4 regions of the Cellulosimicrobium sp. Marseille-Q8652 genome follow, and region 1 is predicted to be linked to each of the others. Evidence: riboswitches for the same ligand, from Rfam matches in the RefSeq annotation. Region 1 holds a riboswitch; each other region holds the start of a gene.
What was found. Region 1 has a riboswitch for thiamine pyrophosphate ahead of ACWPWV_RS11105 (TenA family protein). Riboswitches for the same ligand answer to the same signal wherever they lie in the genome.
Positions count from the first base shown of each region.

Region 2: linked by a shared signal. The riboswitch ahead of thiD (bifunctional hydroxymethylpyrimidine kinase/phosphomethylpyrimidine kinase) and the one ahead of ACWPWV_RS11105 (TenA family protein) in region 1 are both predicted to bind thiamine pyrophosphate.
Region 3: linked by a shared signal. The riboswitch ahead of ACWPWV_RS09440 (thiamine ABC transporter substrate-binding protein) and the one ahead of ACWPWV_RS11105 (TenA family protein) in region 1 are both predicted to bind thiamine pyrophosphate.
Region 4: linked by a shared signal. The riboswitch ahead of thiO (glycine oxidase ThiO) and the one ahead of ACWPWV_RS11105 (TenA family protein) in region 1 are both predicted to bind thiamine pyrophosphate.

Region 1 is NZ_CBCOPS010000002.1:236,290-243,404, reverse strand. Features, by position in the region: gene ACWPWV_RS11120 (Ig-like domain-containing protein) at 1-1,169, shown strand, start outside; gene ACWPWV_RS11115 (DUF6882 domain-containing protein) at 1,182-2,000, opposite strand; gene ACWPWV_RS11110 (helix-turn-helix domain-containing protein) at 2,119-2,550, opposite strand; gene ACWPWV_RS11105 (TenA family protein) at 2,623-3,414, opposite strand; TPP riboswitch at 3,405-3,535, opposite strand; gene ACWPWV_RS11100 (VOC family protein) at 3,627-4,022, shown strand; tRNA gene ACWPWV_RS11095 (tRNA-Leu) at 4,068-4,141, opposite strand; gene ACWPWV_RS11090 (NAD(P)/FAD-dependent oxidoreductase) at 4,312-5,808, opposite strand; gene ACWPWV_RS11085 (hypothetical protein) at 5,988-6,773, shown strand; gene ACWPWV_RS11080 (Ppx/GppA phosphatase family protein) at 6,780-7,115, opposite strand, start outside.
Region 2 is NZ_CBCOPS010000002.1:1,596,320-1,603,434, reverse strand. Features, by position in the region: gene ACWPWV_RS17150 (sensor histidine kinase) at 1-310, opposite strand, end outside; gene ACWPWV_RS17145 (hypothetical protein) at 313-519, opposite strand; gene ACWPWV_RS17140 (hypothetical protein) at 507-740, opposite strand; gene ACWPWV_RS17135 (YceI family protein) at 972-1,640, shown strand; TPP riboswitch at 1,686-1,783, shown strand; gene thiD (bifunctional hydroxymethylpyrimidine kinase/phosphomethylpyrimidine kinase) at 1,776-2,735, shown strand; gene ACWPWV_RS17125 (hypothetical protein) at 2,699-2,980, opposite strand; gene ACWPWV_RS17120 (quinone oxidoreductase family protein) at 2,977-3,996, opposite strand; gene argC (N-acetyl-gamma-glutamyl-phosphate reductase) at 4,096-5,190, shown strand; gene argJ (bifunctional glutamate N-acetyltransferase/amino-acid acetyltransferase ArgJ) at 5,187-6,398, shown strand; gene argB (acetylglutamate kinase) at 6,395-7,115, shown strand, end outside.
Region 3 is NZ_CBCOPS010000001.1:2,125,477-2,132,591, forward strand. Features, by position in the region: gene ACWPWV_RS09420 (hypothetical protein) at 1-880, shown strand, start outside; gene ACWPWV_RS09425 (GntR family transcriptional regulator) at 877-1,302, shown strand; gene ACWPWV_RS09430 (hypothetical protein) at 1,291-2,667, opposite strand; gene ACWPWV_RS09435 (DUF4235 domain-containing protein) at 2,723-2,989, opposite strand; TPP riboswitch at 3,101-3,204, shown strand; gene ACWPWV_RS09440 (thiamine ABC transporter substrate-binding protein) at 3,270-4,385, shown strand; gene ACWPWV_RS09445 (ABC transporter permease) at 4,361-6,127, shown strand; gene ACWPWV_RS09450 (ABC transporter ATP-binding protein) at 6,127-7,115, shown strand, end outside.
Region 4 is NZ_CBCOPS010000001.1:341,302-348,416, forward strand. Features, by position in the region: gene ACWPWV_RS01480 (family 43 glycosylhydrolase) at 1-1,890, opposite strand, end outside; gene guaA (glutamine-hydrolyzing GMP synthase) at 2,158-3,771, opposite strand; gene ACWPWV_RS01490 (hypothetical protein) at 3,839-4,267, opposite strand; gene thiE (thiamine phosphate synthase) at 4,264-4,947, opposite strand; TPP riboswitch at 4,991-5,093, shown strand; gene thiO (glycine oxidase ThiO) at 5,083-6,387, shown strand; gene thiS (sulfur carrier protein ThiS) at 6,392-6,628, shown strand; gene ACWPWV_RS01510 (thiazole synthase) at 6,640-7,115, shown strand, end outside.

The DNA.
Region 1 (7,115 bases):
CCGAGACCCCCGCGGGCAAGCCCGCCGCGCCCGCCGCGCCCACCGCGCGGCGCACGTCCATCGGCGCCACGTCGCAGATGGAGGTCTCCTGGACGGCACCCGACCCGAACGGTGCGGCGATCTCGCAGTACTCGGTCGACGTGCTCCAGGGCGGTTCCGTCGTGCGGACGGTGACCGCGGGCGGCGGTGCGACGAGCACGACCGTGGGTCTGCCCGCCGACACCACCGGGTACACGTTCCGTGTCCGGGCGCACAACAAGGCCACCGACAAGTTCGGAGACGCCGAGAGCTCCCCCGCGTCCAACGCGGTCCGTGCGTTCGCCGCGCCCGGCGCCGTCTCGGGTCTCAGCGCACGCGCCACGGGGTCGGACGGGCAGGTCGAGCTCTCCTTCGGCGCCGCGACCGGCAGCGGCGTGCGCGCCGACGAGATCCGGTACCAGTACAACGCCGGCGGCGGCTGGGCCGCCCTCGCCGCGAACAGGGTCGTCGGCGGCCTCACCGACGGCCGCGAGGCGACGATCCAGGTCCGCGCGGTCGCCGGCGTCGACGGCGCCGACGAGCCGGGACCTGCCTCGAGCGCGACAGCGACCCCGTACGGACCGATCCCCGCGCCGACGCTGACGGTGAGCGGCGGAGACCGCGCCATCACCTACAGCTGGTCGACGTCCGACAACGGTCGCCCGTACACCACGTCGGTCACCGGTGCCGTGCGCTCGAACAGCGCGTCCGGGTCCGGGACGCTGAGCGTCGGCTACTCGGAGACCCGGGAGATCTGCGTGACCGTCACCCCGACCGAGGGCGCGGCGAACCAGACCTGCCGGAGCGCGACGTCCGACAAGCGGCCCGCGCCCGTCCTCCAGGCGTACAAGGGATCGAACTACCCGTCCGTCACGTGCACCCACTCGTCCTGCGCGATCGTCGACCTGTCGATCTCCGGTGCGGAGCCCAACACGCCGTTCACGGTGTCGTGCTGGACGAGCCACAACGGCGACCACATGTTCGAGGGCACGCGCACGTACTCCGTCGACCGCAACAACCGCCCGCTGCGGACCGACGCGAACGGGAACTTCCCGCGGAGCGGGATGTGGTGCCACTACGGGCAGCCGGGTGCGCAGGTCTGGATCCGCACGAACGCGTTCGGCGACTCCCGCAGCGTGACCTGGGGCTGATCCCTCAGCGCCTCACCCGTGCCGGCGGAACCAGCGCCGGCGCGGCGGCGTGCTCGGCTGCGCGCCGGCCGGCGCGGTGTCCTCGGTGCCGGCCTCGGCCGGGGCAGGGTCCGCGTCGCCCGGGGCGGGTTCCGCGTCGGGCGGGGCGACGGGTCGCGCCGTCGCCTGGATCTGCGTGATCCGGGCGGAGTCGTCGAACGTCACGGTCACCGCACCACCCGGGACGACGAGCACCACCGCCCCGTCGTCGCCCGGCTCCACCCCCAGCCCGCGGCCGTCCGCGTAGGCGAGCACCGCCCGGCGGTGGTCGGCCACGGTCGCGGACAGCAGCCCTTCGCTGAGCGTCCGCACGACACGCGGCAGGCCGGGCGCCGGGAGCTCGAGGGTCGGGTGCTCCAGGAGGAGCCACGCCCGCGTCCCGCTGCCGTCGCCGTCGACGGGCGCGCTGTAGTGCGCGGACGGCCGGGTCGTCGCCTTGGCCGCGAGGGTGAGCCGGTGCGGCAGCCCTTCGGACAGCGAGAGCTCGGCGGTCGTGGTCTCGGCCAGGCCGGTGCCCCGGGTTTTCTCGGCCACCACGAGCACCTCGTCGGGGAAGCCGTTGACGTTCTGCCATCCCCACATCCACGTCCCCGGTCCGGGGGCGGACGTCCCCACGAGCTGCAGACGGCACTCCGTGGTGGCACCCGAGGCCGACGTGAAGGTGAACGTTCCGGCCGACAGGTCGGCGTGCCACGAGTCGTCGCCGTAGAGGTCGGCGAGGTGCAGCTGGTGCTCGTGGGACAGGAACGCGACGTCGTCGACGAGATCCTGGAGAACGGGCGGCTCGGTCATGGGTCGAACGTAACGCCGCCCGGTGCGCACGGGCGGGCAGCGACACGGGACGGCGGCGCACCACCCCGGGGCGGAGGGCGCACGCGCCGCGACCGGAGGTGCGCCCAGGCGCCCGGGGTCAGGCCACGGCGAGGGTCCGGTGACCGACGGCGCGTCCGGTCACCGGGCGACCCGGTCCGGCGCTCCTCGGACGCGCGGCCAGCCGGGCGTGCGCGGGCGTGCGCGCCCCGGCGGACGACAGGACCAGCACGGGGCCGACCGGCCGCAGCTCCTCCCCCGTCCGCGCGACGAGGTCGACGAGCCGGATCCCGAGGGCCGCGCAGACCGCCGCGAGCACCTCCGACGACGCCTCCTTGCGACCGCGCTCGACCTCCGACAGGTACGCCGTCGAGACGCGGGCGGCGGTGGAGACGTCGACGAGCGTGCGGCCCTGGGCGAGCCGCGCGCGCCGCAGGATGTCGCCCATCACCTGGCGCAGGAGCGGTTCGGCGCGCCGCGCCTCGGGCCGCGGCCCAACTGCGTCCCGCGTGGCGACCTTCCGTCCGTCCATGCCGGTCACGCTACCCGCGCCCCGGTGCGGGCGTCGCCGGGCCGGGGCGCGGATCTGCTGTCGGCGTAAGGCTCACCAGTCCTCGAGCGTGGACGCCATCTGCCAGAACCGGGTCTCGTACCGGCAGCTCAGCTCGAACGCGTGCTCCATGCGGGCGCGCTCGGCCTCGCCGGCGTCGGCGGCGAGGGCGTCGAGCCGCGCGCGCAGGTCCGCGAGCACGTCCTCGGTCCGCTCGGCGGCGTAGAACTCCCACCACCCGGCGAGCGGGTGGTCCGCTGCGATCGCCCCCGGCGTCGTCGCGCGCTCGTCGAGCCAGAAGCGTCGCGCCGACCAGATGTACGTCCACGGGCACGGGAGCAGCGCCGCGAGCAGCACGCCCAGGCTGTCGCGGCCGGCGGAGAGCATGTGGTCGACGTAGGCCTGGGCGCTCGGTGCCAGCCGCGACACCTGCACGTCCTCGTACCGGACGCCGAGGAAGTCGCACATCGCGTGGTGGGCGTGGGACTCGTCGTCGAGCAGGAACCCCGCCTTGCCGTGGAAGAACGCGGCCCACGAGCGGTCCGGCGCGAGCGCCATGCCCAGGCCGTAGCAGCGCAGGTAGGCCGTGAGGTACTGGTGGTCCTGACCCACGTAGTGGCGGACGGCGGCGGGCTCGACCCTCCCGTCGCGGAGCCCGGCGAGGAAGGGGTGGTCGTAGAACTCGGCGAACAGGTGCGCGTACCGGCGGCCGAGCCCGGCGGTGAAGCCGTCCTCGTCGTCCCGGACGAGGACGCCGGGGGCACGGGTGCCCCCCGCCGTGCTCGTGGTGGTGCCCGTCGTGGTGCGCCCGGGGGTGGTCAGGGTGGTGATGGCAGACGTCGTCATGCCCACGTTCCTCCGCTCGTGCTAGCGAGATCAGGTTCGACGGGTCCGAGCGGCCGTACCGCTCGTCTCAGTCCCTCGGCCCGCAGCTCGTCGCCCGGGCGGGACACCCCGCGTGGTTCGTCGGCACCCTAGCAGGACCCGAGCGCGCAGCACCGGACGTGTCCGACCGGTCCCGCCGCGCGTCAGCGCCCCGACGGGCCGACCATGGACGCATGTTCCGGAGCCTCTTCCCGATCCTCACGGTGGCCGACGTCGAGCGGTCCCTCGGCTTCTACCGTGACCTCCTGCGGGGCACGGTGGAGTACGCGTTCCCCGACGACGGCCCTCCGGTGTACGTGAACGTGCACGTCGGTGGCTCCCCGCTCGGCATCGGCCTCGCCGACGAGGCGGACGTCCGCGGCGGCACGACGCTGTGGGTGTACGTCGACGACTGCGACCACGCGGTCGAGCACCTCGCCGCCGGCGGCGCGACCGTCGTCGAGCCACCGGCGGACCAGCCGTGGGGCGAGCGCGTCGCGCGCGTGCAGGACCCGGACGGCAACCTCGTCGTCCTGGGCCAGGCGCCCGCGCCGGACCCCGAGCCGGAGGGGCCGACCGGGCTGTCGTGAGCCGGGCCCGCCGCGCCGCCGGGCCCGTCGCCCGCCGGGCCGACGTGCCCCCACCGGGACTCGAACCCGGAACACGCCGGGTTTAAGCCGGCCGCCTCTGCCAGTTGGGCCATGGGGGCGCGCCCCGAATCTACCGGGTGCGCCGTCCTCTGGGTGCGCCACCCTCCCCCGGTCCGCCGACCGGCCGGGTGCGTGCCGGGCCCGGGCGCGACGAGGGGCGAGCCGCGGTCACGGCTCGCCCCTCGTCGTCGGTCAGGTGCCGGCAACCCCCGGCAGGTCCGGAGACCTCTCAGGAGGCCTTGGCCGCCGGAGTCCGCTCGTCCGAGTCGATCGTCGCGTCGGAGCCACCGGCCTCCGCCGCGGCGGCCGAGCCCTGCGCGGCCTGCTTCACCGGCTCCCCGTCCTTCTTCGGCGGCACGGACGCGGCGCGGAACTCGGCGCGCGGGTCGTGCAGCGAGCCGAGCGAGACGAGCTCACGGCCCATGAGGAACTGGCCGATCCACCCGATGAAGATGCGGAGCTTGCGGTTGCCCGTCGGCATGGCGAGCACGTGGTAGCTGCGGTGCATGAGCCAGGCGAGCACGCCCCGGAGCTTGAAGACCCCGAACAGCTCCGCGACACCCTTGTACAGGCCGAGCGACGCGACGGTCCCGACGTTCTTGTGGCGGTACTCGACCGGCGGCTCGCTGTGCAGCTCGAGCGCGAGGTTGTCGGCGAGGCGCGTCGCCTCACGGATCGCGTGCTGGGCGTTCGGCGGGCAGAACTTGCCGGGGTTCAGCACGTCCGGCACCGCGGCGCAGTCGCCCGCGGCCCAGGCGTTCGGCACGACGTTCCCGTCGGCGTCCACGACCTGGAGCGTCGGCAGCACGGTCACGCGGCCCATCTTGTCGGAGGGCAGGTCGGACGAGTCCTTGATGACCGGGTTCGCCTTCACGCCCGCGGTCCACACGATCGTGTCGGAGTCGAACTCGACACCCGTCGAGGTCACCACGTGGCCGTCGACGCACGACGACAGGAAGGTGCTGAGGTGGAACTCGATGCCGCGCTTCTTCAGCTCCTCGAGCGCGTAGCCCGCCATGGGCTCGCTGAGCTCGGGCAGGATGCGCCCGGCGCCCTCGATCATGACGAAGCGGAGGTCCTTCTCCTCGATCGTGGCGTAGTTCCGCGTCGCGTAGCGGGCCATGTCCTCGATCTCGGCCATCGCCTCGATCCCCGCGAACCCGCCGCCGACGAACGTGAAGGTCAGCATCCGGCGCCGCAGCGCCTCGTCCCACGTGGACGAGGCGACGTCCATGCGGTTGAGGACGTGGTTGCGGACGGCGATGGCCTCCTCGACGTTCTTGAAGCCGATCGCGTGCTCCGCGAGACCCGGGATCGGCAGCGTGCGGGAGACCGAGCCGAGGCCGACGATCAGGTGGTCGTACGTGACCGAGTAGTCGTCGCCCTCCTCCGGGTGGATCGTCACGCGGCGGTTGCCGTGGTCGATCCCCACGACCTTGCCCTGCAGGACGTCGACGCCCTTGAGCGCACGACGGTGCGGCGCCACGACGTCACGGCCGTCGATGGAGCCCGCGGCCGCCTCGGGGAGGAAGGGCGCGTACGTCATGTACGGGCGCGGGTCGACGACGACGATCGCCGCCTCGCGGCGACCGAGCTTCTTGCGCAGACGGCGCGCGGCGTACAGACCGACGGACCCGCCGCCGAGCACGACGACGCGCGGCACCTTGCGGGGCCGCGGCGAAGCGGTCTGGGCACGGCTGACCGAGGTCAGGTCATTCTGAGGCATGGTTCCAGAGTATTACTGCTCCCGGACCACGCGAGCCCTGGCGTCCGCCAGACGGGCGTGATCCCGCGCACGCCGGGCGGGCAGAACGGGGCGGAGCGGGCGGAACGGGGCGGAATCGGGCTCGGCGGGACCCGGGCGGCCTCGGCGTGCGGAGCCGTCCGGACGGGCATACTGCTGCGGTGCCGCCCACCGCCGCCTCGACCGACCCCGGTCCCGTGGAGGCGCGGCTGCTCGCCCAGCGCCGTTTCCGCCTCGCCGAGGCCGCGATCGCGGCGCTGGCGCTCGGGGTGGTCCTCGCGCTGCTCGTCGCGCTGCCCGCGGACGCCGGCCCGACTTCCGACGCGGTCACCGACGTCGTCCTCGGCATCATGCTGACGCTCGGTCTGCAGTGGGCGGTCGCGCTGCGGCTCGGCTGGCGCGTGTACGCCCTCCCGGCCGACCGGCGCCTGCGGCGCAGGTACCCGTTCCGCGGCTGGTGGTTCACGCCGGCCACCCCGGTCCTGGCGCCGGTGCTCGTGCTGCCCTGGGCGCTCGACGGCGTCTTCGGCCTCGGCAGCACCGTCGCCGGCGACCTGTGGCTGCTGTTCCTCCTGTTCCTCATGGCCGCGCTGCTCGGCCTGCTCGCCGTCCCGGCGGTGCTCGTGCCCCTCGAGCTGCTGGTCCGCGGCGTCGTGCGCCTCGCGACCGCGCGCGGCCGCGCGGACCGGCGGGACGGCACGGGGTACCTGTGGGGAGCCGTCTGCATCGGGTCGCTCACGGCGTTCGTGCTCGTGGTCGGCGGCGGCGCGAGCTTCGGCACCGGGGGGCGCGCCGCCTGGGGCGGCGTCGTGCTCGCGCTGCTCGGCGTCCCGGCCGGCTACACCGTGGAGAACCCCGCCCTGCTGTGGGTGGGACGGGCGATGTTCGCCGCCGTCCTCGCGTACGTCGTCGTCGAGGTGGTCCGCCGCCGACGCGCGAGGCGGTGACCGGGGTCAGGCGACCGACCAGGCGATCCCGTCGAGGATGTCGTGCTCGCTCGTCACGACGTCGGTGAGCTCTCCGCCCGCCGCCGCCACGTCGTCGCGGACGCGCGCCACGACCTCCGACCAGACGAGGGCCCCCGCGCCGATGACGTCGACGCGGCCGGGGTGCATGAACCCCAGCGCGGCACGCTCGGCGCGCGTGCGGTGCAGCAGGTCGTCGCACGCGGCGAGGACCCGGTCGACGCTCAGCACCGCGCCGTCGATCCGGTCGCGGTCGTAGGCGGCGAGCCGCAGCGCGTGGGCGGTCACGGTGGTGACGGACCCGGCGAGCCCGACGAGCGTCGC
Region 2 (7,115 bases), 1.4 Mb from region 1:
CGACCGCGCCGTGCGCCCGGGCCCGCACCGCGCGGTCGCGGGGGCTCGTCACGGGCGGCACCGCCCAGAGCACCGCCGCGGACTGCGTGACGACGAGCGCCACCAGGACGACGGGGGCCACCCAGCGCACGAGCGGGGACGGGGCGTCGATTGCGACGGCCCAGGGCGGGACGACGCAGCACGCGAGCGTCCCGACGACCCAGGCCCATGTCGCGCCGCGTGCGAGGCGGGCGTCGACCGGCGGACCCGGTCGCGGCCGGGACGGCCGGTCGCCCGGGCGCCCCGCTCGTGCCGTGGTGAGCGCCGTCACGCTCACAGTAGTACCAGGAGCGCCGCGCCGAGCGCGAGGTCGAGCGCCTCGCCCGGCTCGGCCAGCGGTGGCGCGACGTCCGGCTCGTGCGCCCAGCACGCGACGTCCTGCACCACGGGGGCGGTGACACCGGTCCACGCGACGAGGGCGGCGACGACGCCGGTCGCGGTCCACCGGGCGTGCTCGCCGAGGAAGGTCAGCGCGGACACCGCGGCGGCTCCCCGAGCAGCGAGGTCTGGGCGCCCGGGCGGCCGTGCGCGGTGGCGGCGACCACGAGGCCGACCGCGAGCGGCCAGCCGGACGAGAGCGCGCTCGCCCACGTCGGACGGACGGTGCGCGGCGCCGTGCCGCGCCGGCGGTCGGCCCGGGGGTGCGGACCGGCGCTCGACGAGGGGTCGGGGGACGGGACGGCCGTGTCGTGGTGCGTCATGTCTCCACGGTCGTCCGGGCGCTGCGCAGGGACGAGGTGCACCGCGCACGTCCTCGGCGTGCGCCGCGCACGGGTCGTCCGTGCGGAGCCGGCCTCGCGCGGTGTCCGGAAGGTCACGCGCCGAATGGTTGAAAGTTCACCTAACAATCGGCGATGCTCTCCCGGACACCTGACCAAGTCCGAGCGCTCGTCGCGGTCGCGGCTCGAGCACGGCACCCCGGAGGGCGACGGATGACCACGACACGACCGGTCCGGCAGTGGAACGGCATGACCGTCCCGGACGCGGGGACCTACGTGCTCGACGAGGCGCACAAGCGGGTGGGGTTCGCCGGGCAGCACATGATGGTCTCGCCGGTCCGGGGCGAGTTCACCCGGGCGAGCGCGACCGTCCTCGTGGGCGAGGACCCGCTGGCCTCGGCCGTGGCGGCGACGATCGAGTCCGCGAGCCTCACGACGCACCACGCGGACCGTGACGTGCACCTGCACAGCGCCGACTTCCTCGACGTCGAGACGTACCCCACGCTCGAGTTCCGCAGCACGGGGGTCCGGTGGCAGGGGATCCAGGACGACGCGATCCTCGCGTGGGCGAGGCTGCGCAACCGCTCGCCGGAGCGCGCGACCGTCGCCGCGGACCGTGTCGCACCCGCCGAGGCGGGCCACTTCGTGGTGAGCGGCCTCCTGACGATCCGCGACGTCACCCGCCCGATCGACCTGACGATGCGGTACGGCGGTGCGCGACGCGACCCCTACGGCCGCGACATCTTCGGCTTCCACGCCACCGGCGAGTTCGACCGCGAGGACTACGGCCTGGTCTGGAACGTGCTGCTCGAGACCGGCGGCCTCCTCGTCGGCAAGAAGGTGTCCCTCGAGATCGCGGGCGAGGCGATCCACCAGGAGTGACGACGGGCGGCGCGCCGGGACGGCGCACCGCGCCGCTAGCATGAGCGGACCGACACGGGGTGCCTTGGGCGACCAGGGCTGAGATCACACCCGTCGAACCTGATCTAGCTCGTACTAGCGAAGGGATGTCCGGCGATGACGCTCGCCCTCTCGACCTCTCCAGCATCGCGGCCCTCGCGTCCGCGGGTCCTGACCGTCGCCGGGACCGACCCGACCGGGGGTGCGGGCATCCAGGCCGACCTCAAGGCGTTCTGCGCGCACGGCGCGTACGGGATGGCCGTGACCACCGCGCTCGTCGCGCAGAACACGCACGGCGTGCGCTCCGTGCACGTCCCGGGCCCGGAGTTCCTGCGCGAGCAGCTCGACGCGGTGTCCGACGACGTCGAGATCGACGCGCTGAAGATCGGGATGGTGGCCGACGCCGCGAACGCGCACGCGATCGGTCGGTGGCTCGACGACCTCGCGGCCGCCCGGCGGGCCCGTGGCGAGCCGTCGCCGCACGTCGTGCTCGACCCGGTCATGGTCGCCACGTCCGGGCACCGCCTGCTCGACGCCGGCGCCGAGCAGGCCGTGCGCGACCTCGCGCGACGCGCGGACGTCGTGACGCCGAACCTGCCCGAGCTGGCCGTCCTCGCGGGCGCACCGGTCGCGACCGCGTGGGACCTCGCCCTGGACCAGGCGCGCGCGTTCGTCGCGGCGAGCGGGACCGCAGTCCTCCTCAAGGGCGGCCACCTCGCCGGGTCGACGTCGCCGGACGCGCTCGTCGAGCCCGACCCGGCGAGCGGCGGTGCCGGCCGCGTCACGACGTTCGACGCCGAGCGCGTCGACACGCCGCACACGCACGGCACCGGGTGCTCGCTCTCGGCGGCGCTCGCGGCGCTGCGCCCCCAGCGCTCGGGCTGGCCCGAGGCGGCGCGCGAGGCCAAGGACTGGCTCACGGGAGCGCTGCGCGCCGGTGCGGCGCTGCAGGTGGGGACGGGTCGGGGGCCCGTCGACCACCTGCACGCGCTCGGGCCGGGTCCCGGAGCGCGCGCGGAGCCCGCCGGGGACGACGGGGTTCAGGCCCGCGCGACCTCGCCGGTCCCGGTCGGGTAGACGCACTCCGTGCCCGGCGGCCACCACCGCCACCGCGACTCGACCTGGCTCGCCGCCACGCCGTCGGGCCGCTCGGCGACGCACCGGTCGTCGCCCTGCCGGACGCCGATCGTCAGGTAGTAGACGACGAGCACCCCCGTGAACAGCACGGCCAGCACCGTCACGGCGCGGCGCAGCGCAGGGGAGGGACCGCCGTCGGACCCGTCCTCCTCGCCCGGTCGGGCCGGCACCCAGTCCCAGCTCATGCCGCGCCCCCGGTCGTGCCCGACGCCGCGGCGTCGGGCACGAGCAGCACCTTGCCCGTCGTGGCACGCCCCTCGAGCGCACGGTGCGCCTCTGCGGCGTGGGCGAGCGGGAAGGTCGCGCCGACGCGCACGCGCAGCGTCCCGCCCGCGACCGCACCGAGCACCTCCGTCGCGCGCTCGACGAGCTCGGTCCGCGTCGCCGTGTGGTCGGCGAGCTTGGGGCGCGTGAGGAAGACCGACCCGGCGGCGTTGAGGCGCTGCGGGTCGAACGCCGGCACCTGGCCCGAGGACCCGCCGAAGAGGACCAGCGTCCCGCGGCGGCGCAGCGACGCGAGCGACGCGTCGAACGTGTCCCTGCCGACGGAGTCGAACACGGCGGCGACGCCCTCGCCGCCCGTCAGGCCGCGCACGATCTCCGGCAGGTCGTGCGTCAGGTCGCCGAGCGCCGTGTACTCGACCACGTGGTCGGCGCCCGCGCCGCGCGCGAGCTCGGCCTTCGCGGGCGTCGAGACCGTCGAGACCACGTGCCCGCCGCGCGCGACGACCATCTGGGTGAGCAGCAGGCCGACCCCGCCGGCTCCCGCGTGCACGAGCACGCGGTCGCCCGGGCGGACGGCGTACGACGACGTGCACAGGTAGTGCGCCGTCAGGCCCTGGAGCGCGACGGCGGTGGCGTCCTCGAGCGAGACGGCGTCGGGCACGTGCAGCGCCTCGCGCGCCGCGACGACGACGAGGTCCGCGTACGAGCCCGGCGCCTCCGTCCACACGACACGGTCGCCCACGGCGAAGTCCTCGACGCCGTCCCCGACCTCGACCACGTGGCCGGCACCCTCGCTGCCCACGACGTGCGGGTACTGCACCGGGTACACGCCCGCGCGCTTGTAGGTGTCGATGAAGTTGACGCCCGCGACCGCCGTGCGGACGAGGAGCTGTCCCGGCCCGGGGGTCGGGTCGGGCAGCTCGCGGTGCTCCAGGACGTCGGGGCCGCCCGCCTCGCGGGCCACGATCGCATGCATGGGAGCAGCCTAGGCGGGCGCGCGGGCCGACCCCTCCGCGACGCAGCATCCCGACGCGCACGACCGTGACGACGACCGGATGTATAACTATGTATAGTGATGCATATGACGATCACAGTGGCGGTCGCGGGAGCGTCCGGGTACGCGGGGGGCGAGATGCTGCGCCTGCTCGCCGGGCACCCCGACGTCGAGATCGGTGCCGTGACGGCGCACAGCAACGCGGGCACGGCGCTCGGGGAGCACCAGCCCCACCTGCGCTCGCTCGCCGACAGAGTGCTCCTGCCGACGACGGTCGAGCACCTCGTCGGCCACGACGTGGTCGTCCTCGCCCTGCCGCACGGTGCGTCGGGGGAGATCGCGGCGCAGCTGCCCGACGACGTCCTCGTGCTGGACCTCGGTGCGGACCACCGGCTGGAGTCCGCGACGGACTGGGAGCAGTTCTACGGCTCGGAGCACGCGGGCACGTGGCCCTACGGGCTCCCGGAGCTCCTGCTCACGCAGGACCCGGGCGCCCGCGCGACGGAGACGCGCCAGCGCGAGCGGCTCGCCGGTGCGCGCCGGATCGCCGTGCCGGGCTGCAACGTCACGGCGGTCACGCTCGGCCTGCAGCCCGGGGTCGCCGCGGGCGTCGTCGACCCGGGCGACGTCGTCGCCGTGCTGGCGGTCGGGTACTCGGGTGCCGGGAAGTCGCTCAAGCCGCACCTGCTCGCGTCTGAGGGGCTCGGGTCCGCCCAGCCGTACGCCGTGGGCGGGAGCCACCGGCACGTCCCGGAGATCGTGCAGAACCTGCGCGCTGCGGGGGCGTCGGCCGTGCGGATCTCGTTCACGCCGACGCTCGTGCCCATGGCGCGAGGGATCCTCGCGACGGTCTCGGCACCGCTGGCGGACGCCGTCGCCGGTCTCGGGCCCGCCGAGCTCGACGCGCGGGTGCGCCAGGCGTGGGACGACGCGTACGTGGGGGAGCCCTTCGTGCAGGTGCTGCCCGAGGGGCGGTGGCCGAGCACGGCGATGACGCTCGGGGCCAACACCGCGCTCGTCCAGGTCGCCGTCGACCACGCCGCGGGCCGCGTGGTCACCGTCACGGCGATCGACAACCTCGTCAAGGGCACCGCGGGCGCCGCGGTGCAGTCCATGAACATCGCTCTCGGCCTGCCGCAGACGGCGGGCCTCACCACCGAGGGAGTCGCCCCGTGACCGTCACGTCGCCCCTGGGCTTCCGGGCCGCCGGCGTCGCCGCCGGACTCAAGTCGACCGGCGCGAAGGACGTCGCGCTCGTCGTCAACGACGGCCCGCTCGACGTCGCGGCCGCCGTCCTCACGAGCAACCGCGTGTTCGCGGCGCCGGTCGCGTGGACCCGCCAGGCGGTGAGCGACGGGCGGGCGACCGCCGTCGTGCTGAACTCGGGCGGCGCCAACGCGTGCACCGGGCCGGAGGGCTTCGCCGACACGCACCGCACGGCCGAGCACGTCGCCGACGTCCTGGCCACGTCCGCGGGCGACGTCCTCGTGTGCTCGACGGGCCTCATCGGCGTCCGGCTGCCGATGCCGGAGCTGCTCGCCGGCGTCGACGCGGCGGCCGTCGCGCTCGACGACCCGTCCTCGGCGACCGCGGGCGGCGGTGACGCGGCGCTCGCGATCATGACGACCGACACCGTGCCCAAGACCGTCGAGGTCGTGCGTGAGGGCGCCGTGCCGGGCTCGCTCGACGGCGGCGCGACCTGGTCGGTCGGCGGCATGGCCAAGGGGGCGGGGATGCTCGCGCCCGGCCTCGCGACGATGCTGTCGGTCCTCACGACGGACGCCGTCGTCGACGCCGAGACCGCCGACGCGGCCCTGCGCGCCGCGACCCGCACGACGTTCGACCGGGTCGACTCCGACGGGTGCATGTCGACCAACGACACCGTGATCCTCCTCGCCTCGGGCGCGTCCGGGGTCGAGGTGACGTCCGCGGAACTCACCGACGCGCTCACCGAGGCCTGCGGCTCGCTCGCGCGCCAGCTCGTCGCGGACGCCGAGGGCGCGAGCCACGAGGTCGCGGTCACGGTCGTGAACGCCTCCGACGAGGACGCGGCCGTCGCGGTCGCCCGGGCGGTCACGCGGTCGAACCTGGTGAAGACCGCGATCTTCGGCAACGACCCGAACTGGGGACGCATCGTCTCCGCCGTGGGCACGGTGCCCGAGGAGGTCGCCCCGTTCGACGCGCTCGCGCTCGACGTGTCGGTGAACGGCGTCCAGGTCTGCCGCGCGGGAGGCGTGGGCGAGCCCCGCGAGCTCGTCGACCTCGCCGTCGACCGCGAGGTGCGCGTGGAGATCGACCTGCACGCCGGCCCCGCGTCCGCGACCGTCTGGACCAACGACCTCACGCACGACTACGTCCACGAGAACAGCGCGTACTCCTCATGAGCGGCTCCACCACGCCCGGGCACGGGCCCGGCCCGTCGTCCGACGCCCTGTCGTCCGGTGCACCGTCGCCCGACGGGACGACCACCGGCGGTTTCGACCTCGCGACCGCCGACGGCCAGGAGCTGCTCGACGCCCTGCGCCCCGACCAGAAGGCCGAGGTGCTCGTCGAGGCCCTGCCCTGGCTCCAGGAGTACGCGGGCGCGCTCGTCGTCGTGAAGTACGGCGGCAACGCGATGGTCGACGACCGGCTCAAGGCCGCGTTCGCGCAGGACATGGTGTTCCTGCGCCGCGTCGGGCTGCACCCCGTCGTCGTGCACGGCGGGGGACCGCAGATCTCCGCCATGCTCGCCCGGCTCGGCATCGAGTCGGAGTTCCGCGGGGGCCTGCGCGTGACGACGCCCGAGGCGATGGACGTCGTGCGCATGGTCCTCACGGGCCAGGTGTCGCGCGAGCTCGTCGGGCTCATCAACGCGCACGGCCCGTACGCCGTCGGTCTCTCGGGCGAGGACGGCGGCCTGCTCCAGGCGCAGCGCCGGCACGCCACGGTCGACGGCGAGCCCGTCGACGTGGGCCTCGTGGGCGACGTCGTCGAGGTGCACCCGTCCGCCGTGCAGGACCTCCTCGACGCCGGGCGCATCCCCGTCGTCTCGACGATCGCTCCCGACCTGGAGGACCCGACGCAGGTGCTCAACGTCAACGCCGACACGGCCGCGGCGG
Region 3 (7,115 bases), on a different contig from region 1:
GGCGGTCGTGGCCGGCGCCCTGTGGTGGGACGGGCGGCGCGCCGTCGTCCCGAGCACGGCGGGCGGGCGCGCGGTGCGGCACGCGGCGATGACGAGCGCCGGGGCGGCGCTGCTCGTCGCCGCAGGGGTCGCCCTCCCGCCGCTGTACCTCTACCTCGGTCTGGCGGGACTCGGCGCTCGCGTCGCAGCCGTCCTACCGCTGGTCGCGCTCGTCGCCGCGCTCGGGGTCCACGCCGTCGGCGAGCTCACGTGGCCCCGCCCGCTGCACCGGCAGCGCGAGGCGCGGCTCGTCGCGCGCTCGGCCGCCGACGTCGTCCCGGGCACGACCCGGCGCGTCGCCTGGGGATGGGGAGGGGGGATCGTCGTGGCGGGCGTGGCCTTCGGGCTGCTGTCCGACGGCCCGCGCTCGATCTCGCGCGGCACGGGACCGTACGAGGCGTACACCGTCGCACCGTTCCCCGGCTGGCTGTGGACGGTGCCGGTCGTCGTCGCGGCGGTCGTCGCCGTCGTCGTCTCCGAGGTCGTGCTGCGCCTCGTCGCGTCCCGACCGGCGGTCGAGGACGTCTCCGAGGAGTGGGACATGTGGTTGCGACGTCGGGTCGCCCGCCGCGTCGAGCGCGTCACGCAGCTCGTGCTCGGCCTGACGCTCGGCGGCCTGGTCGCCGTGGGCGGGCTCTCGCTGCGCTGGCTGGTGCTGGGGGACGGTGACGACGTCCGGACCGGCCCCGGGCTGAGCCCGGGCCACGTCGTCGCCGGGAACGCCCTGCTCGTCGTCGGGCTCGTCGTCGTCCTCGTGGCGCTCACCGTCGCCGTGTGGCCGGCGCGCGACCCGGCGCCCGCGCCGGCGGCCGAGCGCGAGCCTGCGGAGACTCCCGCGTGAGCCTCGCCGTCCGCATCGACCTCGACTCCTCGACACCGCACTACGAGCAGCTCCGCGCGCAGCTCGCCGCGCTCGTCACGGCGGGCGACCTCGCGGACGGCCAGCGCCTGCCGACCGTACGGGCGCTCGCGAACGACCTGGGTATCGCGCCGGGGACGGTCGCCCGGACCTACCGCGACCTCGAGGCGGCGGGGCTCGTCACGACCCGCCGCCGGGTCGGGACCCTCGTCACCGCGCCCGCCGCGACGCTCGACCGCGCCGTGGTCACCGACGCGGCGGTGCGCTTCGTGCGGCTCGCGCGGGACCACGCGCTCACGGACACCGAGATCCGGGACGCCGTCGCGGCCGCGCTGCTCGGCGCGACGCGGGGCGAGAGCGTCCGGGACACCGGGCCGCGGGCGACGGTCGTATCAGCCGACTGAGGTGGAGCTCGGCGCCGTGCGGGGGCGGCGCGTGCGCAGGGCCGACGGCAGGCCGAGGTTCGCGAGCAGCGCGTCGGCGGCGGCGGCGAGCAGCACGGTCGTGAGCACCTGGACGGCGACGGTCGCGACGGTCTCGAGCGGGTCGATCACCGCGCGCCACACGACGATCCCGGGCTGGCCGAGCACGGCCTGGGCCGCCGTGAGGACGACCTGCTCGGCGAGCGTGAGCAGCGCGAACGCGACGCAGAAGAGCAGCACCGCGCTCCACCTGCTCCGCCAGAGCATGCCGAGCGCGCCGACGAGACCGCCGAAGCGCCGGCCCGGGTCCAGCATGAGCTCCCACGCCCTGCGCGCACCGCTCGTGCCGAGCGTGCGGTTGAACCGGTCGACGACGCGGGCGGTCCGCCCCGTGGCGTCGGCCGGCGCGTGCACGGGGTCGACGACGTCGATCGCCTCGACGCCGTAGACGATCGTCCCGAGCGTCAGCCACGCGAGCGGGACCACGAGCCCGGTGACGATCCCCGCGAGCAGGAGCGACGTCGTCGGGCCGAAGGCGGCGACGAGCGGCTGGAGGACGTCCACGCGCGCGACGACGCCGTCCCACCACGTCGTCACCTCGACGACGACGACGCGCGACGCCCACCACTCCCGGACGCGCCCGACGACCGCCGTCACGGTGAAGGCGCCGATGACGATCCAGACGACCTCGCAGTACCCGGCGAGGATGCGCACGGCGGCCGTGCGGGCGCTGCGCCGGGCCTCCCCGCCCGCCTCGACGACGCCCCGCTCCATGCGCCTCGCGACGCGCTCGAGGACGCTGCGGGCGAGCAGCGCGCCGGCCACGAGGAGCACGACGGTGAGCCCGAAGCCCTCGGGGACCGGGTCGGCGGTCTGGATCCCCGCACCCGCGGCGAACGCGTGGTCGAGCGCGGCGGAGTCGACGTACGCCTGCCAGTCGGACGACAGGCCGCCGTAGAACTCGTAGATGACGAGGTACGGGACGAGCACCGACGCGATCGACCCGAGCAGCGCACGCACCTCGATGCGGTCGCGGTCGTCCCGCGGCTCCCGGCGCAGGACGTGGAGCATGACGACGATCCCGACGACCGTCGCGAGGGGCGAGAGGCACAGCACGAGCAGCCCGAGCTCTCCCGACGACGGCGCGACCGCGAGCGCGGCCCGCAGCGCGAGCTCGTGAGCCACCTGCGCGAGCACCGCCACCGCGACGAGCGCGGGCCAGTGCCGCACGAGGAGCCGTCCCGCGTCGACGAGCACGTGCGATCCCGCGCGCAGCACGGACGGGCCGGTCGGCCCGGGGCCGGTGTCCGGCGAGGGCGGTGAGGTCATCGGGACGGGGGCCGTCACGCGCGCCAGGGTACCCGGGCTGCGCGGCGGCCCCCGACCCGGGCCGCGCCGAGTACTACGACAGGAAGCGCGTCACGACGCGCTTGGCCTCCTTGCCGGCGAACCGCCGGGCGAGGACACCGACCCCGGCGGCGACGGCCGCGAACGTGACGGCCGAGACGATGCCGACCTCCTCGTCGTCCAGGTCCTTCGGCGCGTCGTGCCCCGTGACCTTCGCCCACACGAGCGTGACGAGCTTCTGCGCCGCCCAGCCGGCGGCGAACGTCAGGGCGACGGTCCCCACCTTGACGGCGAGAGTGGCCTTCTCCTCGGTGTCTGGCACGGGTGCTCCTCCATCGGGTCGGCGGTCCGGCCTCGGGCCGGTGTGCTGCGCACCACCGTAGTCCCTGGCCTGCGTCGACGCCGTGCGGCGGCGACCGCGGTGTACGCTCGCCGGGAACGACAGGGGAGCTCCCCGGGAGCTGAGAGTGCGGACCACCGCAGACCCTCGAACCTGATCCGGTTAGCACCGGTGGAGGAAGTCGGGAATCTCGATCACCCGTCGGCGTCGGCCCCGTGCCGACCCGGCGGTTGGACCCCTCCTGAACGTCCAGGGAGGACACGTGCAGCACACGACCAGGGCCACCACCGCCGGGCGAGCCACCGCCGGGCCCGCCCGCACCGCCGCGCTCGCCGCGGGGACCACGCTCGCGCTCCTCGCGCTCGCCGCGTGCGGGAGCGACGGCGACGCGGGCGGTGACGCCGGCGGCGACGCGGCATCGGGGGGCGGCACCGTCACGCTCGTCACGCACGACTCGTTCGCCGTGAGCGACGAGGTGCTCGCCGCGTTCGAGGAGGAGAGCGGCCTGACGGTCGAGCAGGTCGCGCCCGGCGACGGCGGCGCGCTCGTCAACCAGCTCGTCCTCACGAAGGGCTCCCCGCTCGGCGACGTCGTCTTCGGGATCGACAGCACGTTCGCGACGCGCGCGATCGACGAGGGCGTGCTCGACCCGTACACGCCCGCCGACCTCCCGGCGTCCGCGGAGCAGTACGCCGTCGGCGACGGCGAGCTCACGCCCGTCGACGTCGGCGACGTGTGCGTCAACGTCGACCACGCGTGGTTCACCGAGGCCGGCGTCCCGGAGCCCGAGACCCTCGAGGACCTGGCCGACCCCGTGTACCGAGACCTCCTCGTCGTCACCAACCCCGCGACGTCGTCGCCCGGGCTCGCGTTCCTCCTCGCGACCGTCGGCGCGTTCGGCGAGGACGGCTGGGAGCAGTACTGGGCCGACCTGCGGGAGAACGGCGTCAAGGTCGTCGACGGCTGGTCCGACGCGTACTCCGTCGACTTCTCCGGGGGCGAGGGCGCGGGCGACCGGCCGCTCGTGCTGTCGTACTCCACGTCGCCCGCGTTCACGGTCGCCGAGGACGGGACGTCGTCGACGACGGGCGCGCTGCTCGAGACCTGCTTCCGCCAGGTCGAGCACGCCGGCGTGCTGGCGGGCGCCGAGAACCCGGAGGGCGCGCAGCAGCTCGTGGACTTCCTCGTGAGCGAGGCGTTCCAGGCCGACGTGCCGGGCCAGATGTACATGTACCCCGTCGACGACACCGTCGCGCTGCCCGCCGAGTGGGAGCAGTTCGCGCCGCTCTCCGACGAGCCGTTCGAGGTCGCGCCCGAGGAGATCGACGCGCACCGCGACGAGTGGATCAAGGCGTGGACGGCGACGGTCGTCGACTGACCCGTCCCGGTCCCGGGCCCCTGGTGCGGGGCGCCGTCGGGCGCGGCGTGCTCTGGGGCGTCGCTGCGGCGGTGCCGCTGGTCTTCCTCGCGGTGTTCTTCGCGTGGCCCGTGCTGGCGCTCGTGGCGCGCGGGTTCGTCGGGGCCGACGGCGGTCTCGACCTGTCGGGGTTCGCGGAGGTGTTCTCGGACCCGCGGACGTGGCGGATCGTCGGGCTCACGCTGTGGCAGGCCGTGCTCGGGACGACGTTCTCGCTCCTGCTCGGCGTGCCCGGCGCGTACGTGCTGTACCGGTGCCGGTTCCGCGGGCGTCGCGTGCTGCGCGCCGTCGTGACCGTGCCGTTCGTGCTGCCCACGGTCGTCGTGGGCGTCGCCTTCCGCACGCTCCTCGTCGAGGGCGGGCCGCTCGGCTTCCTGCGGCTCGACGGGACGTTCGCGGCGATCGTCGTGGCGCTGGTGTTCTTCAACTACTCGGTCGTCGTGCGCACGGTCGGCGGGCTGTGGGAGCACCTCGACCCGCGCGCGGAGCAGGCGGCCCGCGCGCTCGGGGCGACGCCGTGGCGCGCGTTCCGGACGGTGACCCTGCCCGCGCTGGGTCCGGCGATCGCGAGCGCGGCGTCGATCGTGTTCCTCTTCTGCGCGACGGCGTTCGGCGTCGTCCTCGTCCTCGGCGGCATCCGGTACGGGACGATCGAGACGGAGATCTGGATCCAGACGACGCAGTTCCTCGACCTGCGCACCGCCGCGGTGCTGTCCGTCGTGCAGCTCGCCGTCGTCGTGGCCGCGCTCGCGGTCGCGAACCGCGCGCGCGCGAAGCGGGAGCGGGCGCTGACGCTCACCGCCGCGTCGAGCGCCGCGCACCCGCTGCGCCTGTGGCAGCGCGGGCCCGCCGGCGGACCGGTCCGCGGCCGGCCCGGCGGCGACCTCCTGCCGGCCGCGCTGACCGCCGTCGTGGTCGTGGTGCTCGTCGGTCTGCCGCTCGTGACGCTCGTCGTGCGGTCCCTGCGCGTGCCGGGCGGCGGCTGGGGCCTCGACAACTACGCGAACCTCGGCACGACGGGCGGTCGCAACGCGCTGTCCGTCACCGTGTGGGAGGCCGCCGCGAACTCGCTGCGCACGGCGACGCTCGCGACGCTGCTCGCGGTGGCGATCGGGGGGCTCGTCGCGCTCGTCGTGTCCCGGCGACCGCGCTCGCGCACGGGCCGGCGGGCGATCGGCGCGCTCGACTCCCTGTTCATGCTCCCGCTGGGGGTGTCGGCGGTGACGGTCGGTTTCGGCTTCCTCGTCACGCTCGACCGGCCGCTCGGGCTCGACGTCGACCTGCGCACCTCGGGGCTGCTCGTACCGATCGCGCAGGCCGTCGTCGCGATCCCGCTCGTCGTGCGCACGGTGCTGCCGACGCTGCGCGCGATCGACCCCCGGCTCCGCGAGGCGGCCGCGACCCTGGGGGCGGCGCCGGGGCGCGTGTTCCGCAGCGTCGACGGGCCCATCGCCGCGCGGTCGCTCGGCCTCGCGGTCGGGTTCGCGTTCGCGGTGTCGCTCGGCGAGTTCGGCGCGACGTCGTTCCTGGCCCGCCCCGACACCGCGACCCTGCCCGTCGTCATCTTCCGGCTCGTCGGCCGTCCCGGCGCGGAGAACCAGGGCATGGCGCTGGCGGCGAGCGTCGTCCTGGCCCTGCTCACCGCCGTCGTCATGCTGCTCGCCGAGCGGTTGCGCGGCGACCGCCCCGGAGGAGAGTTCTGATGGTGCAGACCGACCCGACCACCCGGCCCGTCGCGCCCGGAGCGGCGCAGCGGCCCGCTCACGACGCGGCGGACGGTGCGGGGCTGCGGGTGCGGGACGTCGTCGTGCGGTACGGGGGAGGGTCGCGCCGCGGGGGTCGCCGGGACCCCGGCACGACGGCGGTCGCGGGCGTCTCGCTCGACGTCGCACCCGGCGAGGTGCTCGCGCTGCTCGGGCCGAGCGGGTGCGGCAAGTCCAGCCTGCTGCGCGCCGTCGCCGGGCTCGAGCCGGTGGCCGCCGGCACCGTGCGCTTCGCGGGCGACGACCTCGCGGGCGTCCCCGTGCACCGGCGCGGGTTCGGGCTCATGTTCCAGGAGGGCCAGCTCTTCCCGCACCGCGACGTCGCGGGCAACGTCGCGTACGGGATCGCCGACCTGCCGCGCGCGCAGCGGGACGACCGGGTGCGGGACCTGTTGGGCGTCGTCGGTCTCGCGGGGTACGAGCGGCGCGCGGTGACGACGCTGAGCGGCGGCGAGCGGCAGCGCGTCGCCCTCGCGCGGTCCCTCGCGCCGGGCCCGCGCCTCCTGCTGCTCGACGAGCCGCTCTCCGCGCTCGACCGCGGGCTGCGGGAGCGGCTCGCGCTCGACCTGCGCGCCGCGCTGCGGGCGACCGGCACGACCGCGGTGTTCGTCACGCACGACCACGACGAGGCGTTCACCGTGGCCGACCGCGTCGCCGTCATGGACGCCGGCCGGGTGCTGCAGGTGGCGCCGCCGGAGGAGCTGTGGCGCGCGCCGTCGTCGCGCCGCGTCGCGGAGTTCCTGGGCTACCAGGCGTTCGTCGCGATCGCCGACCTGTCCCTGCCCCCGGCCACCGGGCCGGCTCTCCCCCCGGGGACGCCGGTCGACGGGGTGCTCGCGATCGGGCCGCGGGGCCTGCGCGTCGTCGGGCCGTCGGACGGTCCGTGGCCCGGCACCGTCGTCGGCAGCGTGTTCCGCCGCGGCGCGAC
Region 4 (7,115 bases), on a different contig from region 1:
GCCGAGCTGCGAGCGGTCGTCCGCGGCCAGCCACACGGACTCCTCCGGCGTGCCCGGGTGCGCCTCGAAGACGTCCTCGATCACCGCGACGTAGCCGGTCCCGGCAGCCGTCCAGTCGTCCCACGACGCCGACACGCTCACGGGGTGGACGCCCTCGGCGGCGCCCGCCACGGCCGTCACCGGCAGCGCGAACGTCTCCGTCGCACCGGCCGCGGCCTCGAGCGTCGTCGCGGGGAGCGCGGCCGTCCAGCCCTCCGGCACCGTCGCCGTGAGGTCGACGGTGCGTGCGTCGTCCGCGCCGTTGGTGACCGTGACCTCGAGGTCGGCCGAGCCGCCGTCGAGCACGGAGCCGGGACCGACCTCGACCGCGACGTCGAGCTCCTGGCGCTCGATCACCACGTCGTCGAAGCGCGCCGCCGTGTCGAAGACGCGCAGGCCGTGCTTGCCCGAGGCGAAGGTCCCGTCGGTGACGCTGATCGCCGGCGCGGCGGCGTCGCCGACGTACACCCGGAGGTTCGGGCCGACGGCGACGACGCGCAGCTGCGCGCTCTCGCCGAGGCGCACGTCGGCGCGCGCTGTCCCGAGCGTGCTCCAGCCGCGGTCGTCGACCTTGCCGAGCACGACCTGGCCCGACGGCCGGACGCCCGCGTAGTAGCCGCGGTAGCCGTCCTGCCCCGCAGCCACCTGGCTCGCGCGGAAGACGACGCCGGCGTCCCCGCCCGTGGGCGCGACCGCCGTCGGGGTGACGGTCACGCGGTAGTCGAGATCGGCGAAGTTCGTGTCCTGGACGCTCTTGCCCTCGCGGACCGACCCCACGACGTACTCGCCGCCGGTGGCCGTCCACGTCCCACCGTGCGTGGTCCACCCGTAGTCGTTGTCGTCCTCGAAGTTGTCCTGGACCTTCATCTCGAGGGGCAGGATCGAGCCGTCCTCGCCGAACAGGAGGCGCTCGTAGGACACCTCGCGCGAGCTGCTGTCGGTCTCGCTCAGCGGACGGCGGTGGTAGACGAGGTACCAGATGTCCGTCCCGGGGACGTTGACCACCGAGTTGTGGCCCGCCCCGCGCGCGACGGCGGGGTCCTGCGCGAGCACCGTCCCCTCGCTCTCGAACGGGCCGAGCGGCGAGTCGGAGCGTGCGTAGGACACGCGGTAGTCGGGTCCTGTCCAGCCGCCCTCGGACCACATGAAGTAGTAGGTGCCGTTCCGCTTGAACATGAACGAGCCCTCGACGAAGCCCTCGGGCGTGATCTCCTGGTAGGTCGACCCGTCGTCGTGCGTGCCGAGGCTGATCATGTCCTCGTCGAGCTCGACCACGTTCGCGTGACCCCACCCGCCGTAGTACATGTACGCCTGGCCGTCGTCGTCGACGAAGACGTCCTGGTCGATGGGCTGCGCGCCGTTGTGGAAGTCGCCGATCAGAGGCTCGCCGAGCGCGTCGACGTAGGGGCCCTCCGGGCTGTCCGCGACCGCGACGCCGATGCCACCGAGCGCATCGTCGCTCTGGATGTCGTTCGCCGCGAAGTACAGGTAGTACCTGCCGTCGCGCTCCACGGGCGCCGGTGCCCACAGCGCGTACTCGCCCCACGAGACGTCGTCGAGGTGCAGCACGCGCTCGTGCTTCGTCCAGTGCACCATGTCCGGCGACGAGAACGCGTCGAGCTGGACCTGCTGCGCGTACGGGCGTGACGTGGTCGGGAAGATCCAGTACTCCCCCTCGTAGAACTCGACGTCGGGGTCGGCGTAGTGGCCGTCGATGATCGGGTTGCCCGCCTCCGCCGTCACCAGGTCGGGGACGACGGCGCCCGCGTCCCGCTCGTCGGCGACCGTGGGTGCCAGGCACCCCAGGACAAGGGCACCGGCGAGGGCTGCCGTCGTGAATCCGCGTCGCATCGTCGTCCTCTCGGGCGTCCGCTCCGACGCCTCGTCGCTCTCGGGTGGTGCCGGTCGTCCCGGGCGCACCGCGGGCGCCTTCGCCCGATCCGGTGACTCACGGGTCGGCGACCGGTCTGACATCGCTGTCAGAGGACAACCTGGCACAGAGACGCACAGACTTCAACACCGGCGCGGGCGTGTCCGCCCGTCCGGGTCGCGTGGTCGGCTACCGGCCCGAGGCCACCGTCGAGCGGCCCCGGGTGCGGGAAGACAGCCCCGAGCGGATCACTCCCACTCGATGGTGCCCGGCGGCTTGCTCGTCACGTCGAGCACGACGCGGTTGACCTCGTTGACCTCGTTCGTGATGCGCGTCGAGATGACGGACAGCACGTCGTAGGGCAGGCGGGTCCAGTCCGCCGTCATGGCGTCCTCGGAGGACACCGGGCGCAGGACGACCGGGTGGCCGTAGGTGCGGCCGTCGCCCTGGACGCCGACGGAGCGGACGTCCGCGAGCAGCACGACGGGGCACTGCCAGATCTCGCGGTCGAGGCCGGCCCTCGTGAGCTCCTCGCGCGCGATCTTGTCGGCGGCGCGCAGGGTCTCGAGACGCTCGGCCGTCACCTCGCCGACGATGCGGATGCCGAGCCCGGGGCCCGGGAACGGCTGGCGCCAGACGATCTCCTCGGGCACGCCGAGCTCGAGCCCGACGGCACGGACCTCGTCCTTGAACAGCGTGCGCAGCGGCTCGACGAGCGAGAACTGCAGGTCGTCGGGCAGGCCGCCCACGTTGTGGTGGCTCTTGATGTTCGCCGCACCCTCGCCGCCGCCGGACTCGACGACGTCGGGGTAGAGCGTGCCCTGGACCAGGAACTTGACCTCCTCGCCGTGGGCACCGGCGTCGGCGACGACGTCGCGCGCGGCGTCCTCGAACACGCGGATGAACTCGCGGCCGATGATCTTGCGCTTGGTCTCGGGGTCGCTGTGGCCCGCGAGCGCGGAGAGGAACCGCTGGCGCTCGTCCCGGACGACGAGGTTCACGCCCGTCGCCGCGACGAAGTCGCGCTCGACCTGCTCGGCCTCGCCCGCCCGGAGCAGGCCGTGGTCCACGAACACGCACGTGAGCTGGTCGCCGACGGCCTTCTGCACGAGCGCGGCCGCGACCGACGAGTCGACGCCGCCGGACAGGCCGCAGATGACGCGCGCGTCGCCGACCTGCGCGCGGATCGCCGCGACCTGGTCCGCGATGACGTTGCCGGGCGTCCACTCGGGCGCGAGGCCCGCGCCGTCGTACAGGAAGTGCTCGAGCACGGTCTGGCCGTGCGCGGAGTGCTTGACCTCCGGGTGCCACTGCACGCCGAAGAGGCGCCGCTCGCGGTCCTCGAACGCGGCGACGGGCGAGCCCGACGACGTCGCGAGGACCTCGAAGCCCTCGGGCGCGCGGTGCACCGCGTCGCCGTGGCTCATCCACGTGGTCTGGTTCTCGGGCGTCTCGGCGAGCAGCACGCCGGCCTCGCAGACCGACACCTCGGTCCCGCCGTACTCGCGCTGACCGGTCTGCGCGACGTCGCCGCCGAGCGCCGCCGCCATCGCCTGGAAGCCGTAGCAGATGCCCATGACCGGGACGCCGGCCTCGAACAGCGCGGGGTCGACGAACGGCGCACCCGCGGCGTAGACGGACGACGGGCCTCCGGAGAGGATGATCGCCGCCGGGTCCTTCGCGAGCATCTGCTCGACCGTGAAGGTGTGCGGCACGATCTCGGAGTACACCTTGGCCTCGCGCACGCGGCGCGCGATGAGCTGTGCGTACTGGGCGCCGAAGTCGACGACGAGCACGGGCCGCGGGGTCGAGGCCACCTGGGCCGTGGTGAGGTGGTCGGGGGCGGTGGCGGAAGACGTCACCCGACAAGGATAGGTCGCGCGGGAACCCCGCTCGAACGGTGGCCGCCCTGCGGGACGTCCTCCCGCGTCAGCCGGGCAGCGTCCCGACGAACGCGAGGACCCCCGCGGCGAGCCCCAGGCCGAGAGCCGCCACGACGAGCACGACACCGACGACGATCCGCACGAACCCGCCCGTCTGGCGACCCCACGAGCGGGCGACGACGTCCGTCGGGTCGTCGCGCGCGACCCAGACCGTGCCGTCGAACACGTACGGCTGCCCGGGGACGCGCACGCGCGCCACGTGGACCGTGGCGCGCAGCGGCGACCCGTCGGGCGCCGGGTACTCGACGAGGTGCTCCTCCCCCGCGAGCGTCCGCGTCTCGGAGAGCGAGCGCGCCGGCACCTGCACGCGGTCGACGGCGCGTGCGCGCCCGCTGCGACGTCCGCCCGCCACGAGCAGCGCGATCCCCGCGGCGAACGCGGCGACGGCGAGCGTGCCGGCCAGCAGCGGCGTCACGCGGCCCCCACCGCGGCGTCGAGGCGCTCGCGCAGCGTCCGCGCGGCGCGCTCGGGGTCCGCGGCCTCCGTGATCGCCCGCACCACGACGACGCGCGTCGCACCCGCGTCCAGCACCGCGTCCAGCCGTCCGGCGTCGATCCCGCCGATGGCGAACCACGGCGTCGCGGGCGCCGTCGCGGCGACGTCGCGCAGCAGGTCGAGACCGACGGGGGCCCGCCCGGGCTTCGTCGGGGTCGACCACAGCGGGCCGACGCAGAAGTAGTCGACGTCCGGGTCGGCCTCCGCGGCGGCGGCCTGCTCGGCCGAGTGCGTCGAGCGGCCGAGGACCGGCACCGGGCCGAGCAGCGTGCGCACGGCGTCGACCGGCAGGTCGCGCTGGCCCATGTGCACGACCGGCGCGCCGGTCAGGCCAGCGACGTCGGCCCGGTCGTTGACGGCCCACAGCGCGCCGTGCTCGCCCGCGAGGCGTGCCACGACCTCCTGGAGCTCGAGCTCGCGCGCGACGTCGAGCGTCTTGTCGCGGAGCTGGACGACGTCGACGCCGCCCGCGAGCGCCGCGTGCAGGAAGTCCTCGAGGTCGCCGCGCTCCTCGCGCGCGTCGGTGCACAGGTACAGGCGGGCGGCGGCGAGGCGGGCGCGGGCGTCGGCGCCCGACGCCTCGGAGGTCTCGGTGTTCACCCGTCGGAGTGTAGGGCGACGTCGCCGCCCCGGCGGGTACTGTGGCCGAGAGCACGGGAGCCCCGCACGGGGCTGAGAGGGCGTAGGAGCCGACCGTCGAACCTGATCTGGGTCATGCCAGCGAAGGGAGCGAACATGCACCCCCCTGCCGTCCCGGCCACGGGCACGTCCGCGGCCACGTCCGCGTGCACGGCCCTGCCCGCGGACTTCCCCGTTCCCGACGGCGCGCGCGACGTCGTGGTCGTCGGGGGCGGGATCGTGGGGCTCGCGGTGGCGTGGCGCGCCGTCCGCGCCGGCCTGACCGTCACCGTCCTCGACCCCTCCCCCGGCGACGGCGCGACGCACGCCGCGGCGGGGATGCTCGCGCCGGTCACGGAGGCCGACTTCGGCGAGGGCGACGCCCTCGCGCTCCACCTGGCGGCCGCGCGCGCCTGGCCCCGTTTCGCCGCCGACCTCGAGCACGTGACCGGCGCGGACGTGGGTCTGCGCACCGCCGGGACGCTCACCGTCGCGTACGACGCGGACGACCTCGCGCTGCTGCGCCGCGTCCTCGCGCTGCATTCCGCGCACGGCCTCGACTCGTCCGAGCTCACGCTCGCGGACGCCCGCCGCCGCGAGCCCCATCTCGGGACGCGCGTCGCGGGCGCCGCGTGGGCGCCGCACGACCACGCCGTCGACCCGCGGGCGACCCACTCCGCGCTCCTCGCGGCGCTCCGTGCCGAACCGGGTGCCGCCGTCGTGCGGCATGCCGCGACCGGTGTCGTCCGGGACGCGACCGGCCGTGTGGTCGGCGTGCCCGACGCCGCGGGCCACCTCCACGGGGCGGGCGCCGTCGTGCTGGCGGCGGGCTGGCGGACGGGCGCGCTGCTCGCCGACGTGCCCGAGGTCCGCGTGCCGACGCGCCCCGTGAAGGGCCAGACGCTGCGTCTGGACGCGGGGCCCGACCTCGCGCTGGAGCACGTGGTGCGCGGCGTCGTGCAGGGGCGCCCGGTCTACGTCGTGCCGCGCGACCCGGTCCCGGACGGGCAGGGCGACGGCTGCGCCGGGCACCGCGAGGTCGTGGTCGGCGCGACGACCGAGGAGAACCCCGACGACCGCCGCGCGACGGCGGGCGGCGTGTTCGCGCTCCTGCGGGACGCCCGCGCACTGCTCCCGGGCATCGACGAGGCCGCGCTCGTCGACGTCACGCCCCGCGCCCGGCCCGCGACGCCCGACAACCTGCCGCTCGTCGGCTCCACGGACGTCCCGGGGCTGCACGTCGCCACGGGCCACGGTCGCAACGGCATCCTCCTCGCGCCGCTCACGGCGGAGGCCGTGGTCGCGGGGATCACCGGCGCCCGCCTGCCGCCCGACGCCCACGCCGCCCTCGCCCCCACCGGTGCCGGCCGGTTCGCCCCTCTCACCGCCCGCCCAGCCACCACCCCTGCGACCCGGAGCTGACACCGTGACCCAGACCACCGCACCGACCGCGCTCGTCAACGGCGAGCCCTACCCGCTCGACGCGACCACGGGCGTCGAGGACCTCGTCGCCGCGCTCGTCCCGGCCTACGTGACGGACGGCTCGCCGCAGGGCGTCGCCGTCGCGATCAACGACGCCGTCGTGCCGCGCGGCACGTGGTCGAGCACCGTGGTCGCACCCGGCGACCGCGTCGAGATCGTCACCGCCGTCCAGGGCGGCTGAGGGAGATGAGCATGCCGGCCGAGACCCTGCGCACCGCCGACCCCACCCTGCCGACCCACGACGACGCCCTGGTCGTCGCCGGGACGACGATCGGCTCGCGGCTCGTCATGGGGACCGGCGGCGCGGCGAACCTCCTGACCCTCGAGGACGCGCTCGTCGCGTCGGGGACCGCGCTCACGACCGTCGCGATGCGGCGCGTCGCCGTCCGCGCGGGCGGTGACGGGTCGCCCGACGCCGGGATCTGGGGGCTGCTCGACCGCCTCGGCATCCGCGCGCTGCCCAACACCGCGGGCTGCTTCTCGGTCCGCGAGGCCGTCCTCACCGCGCACCTCGCGCGCGAGGCGTGCGGCACGGAGTGGGTCAAGCTCGAGGTGGTCGCCGACGACGTCACGCTCCTGCCCGACCCGATCGGCCTCGTCGAGGCGGCGGAACAGCTCGTGCGCGACGGGTTCGTCGTGCTGCCCTACACGAACGACGACCCGATCCT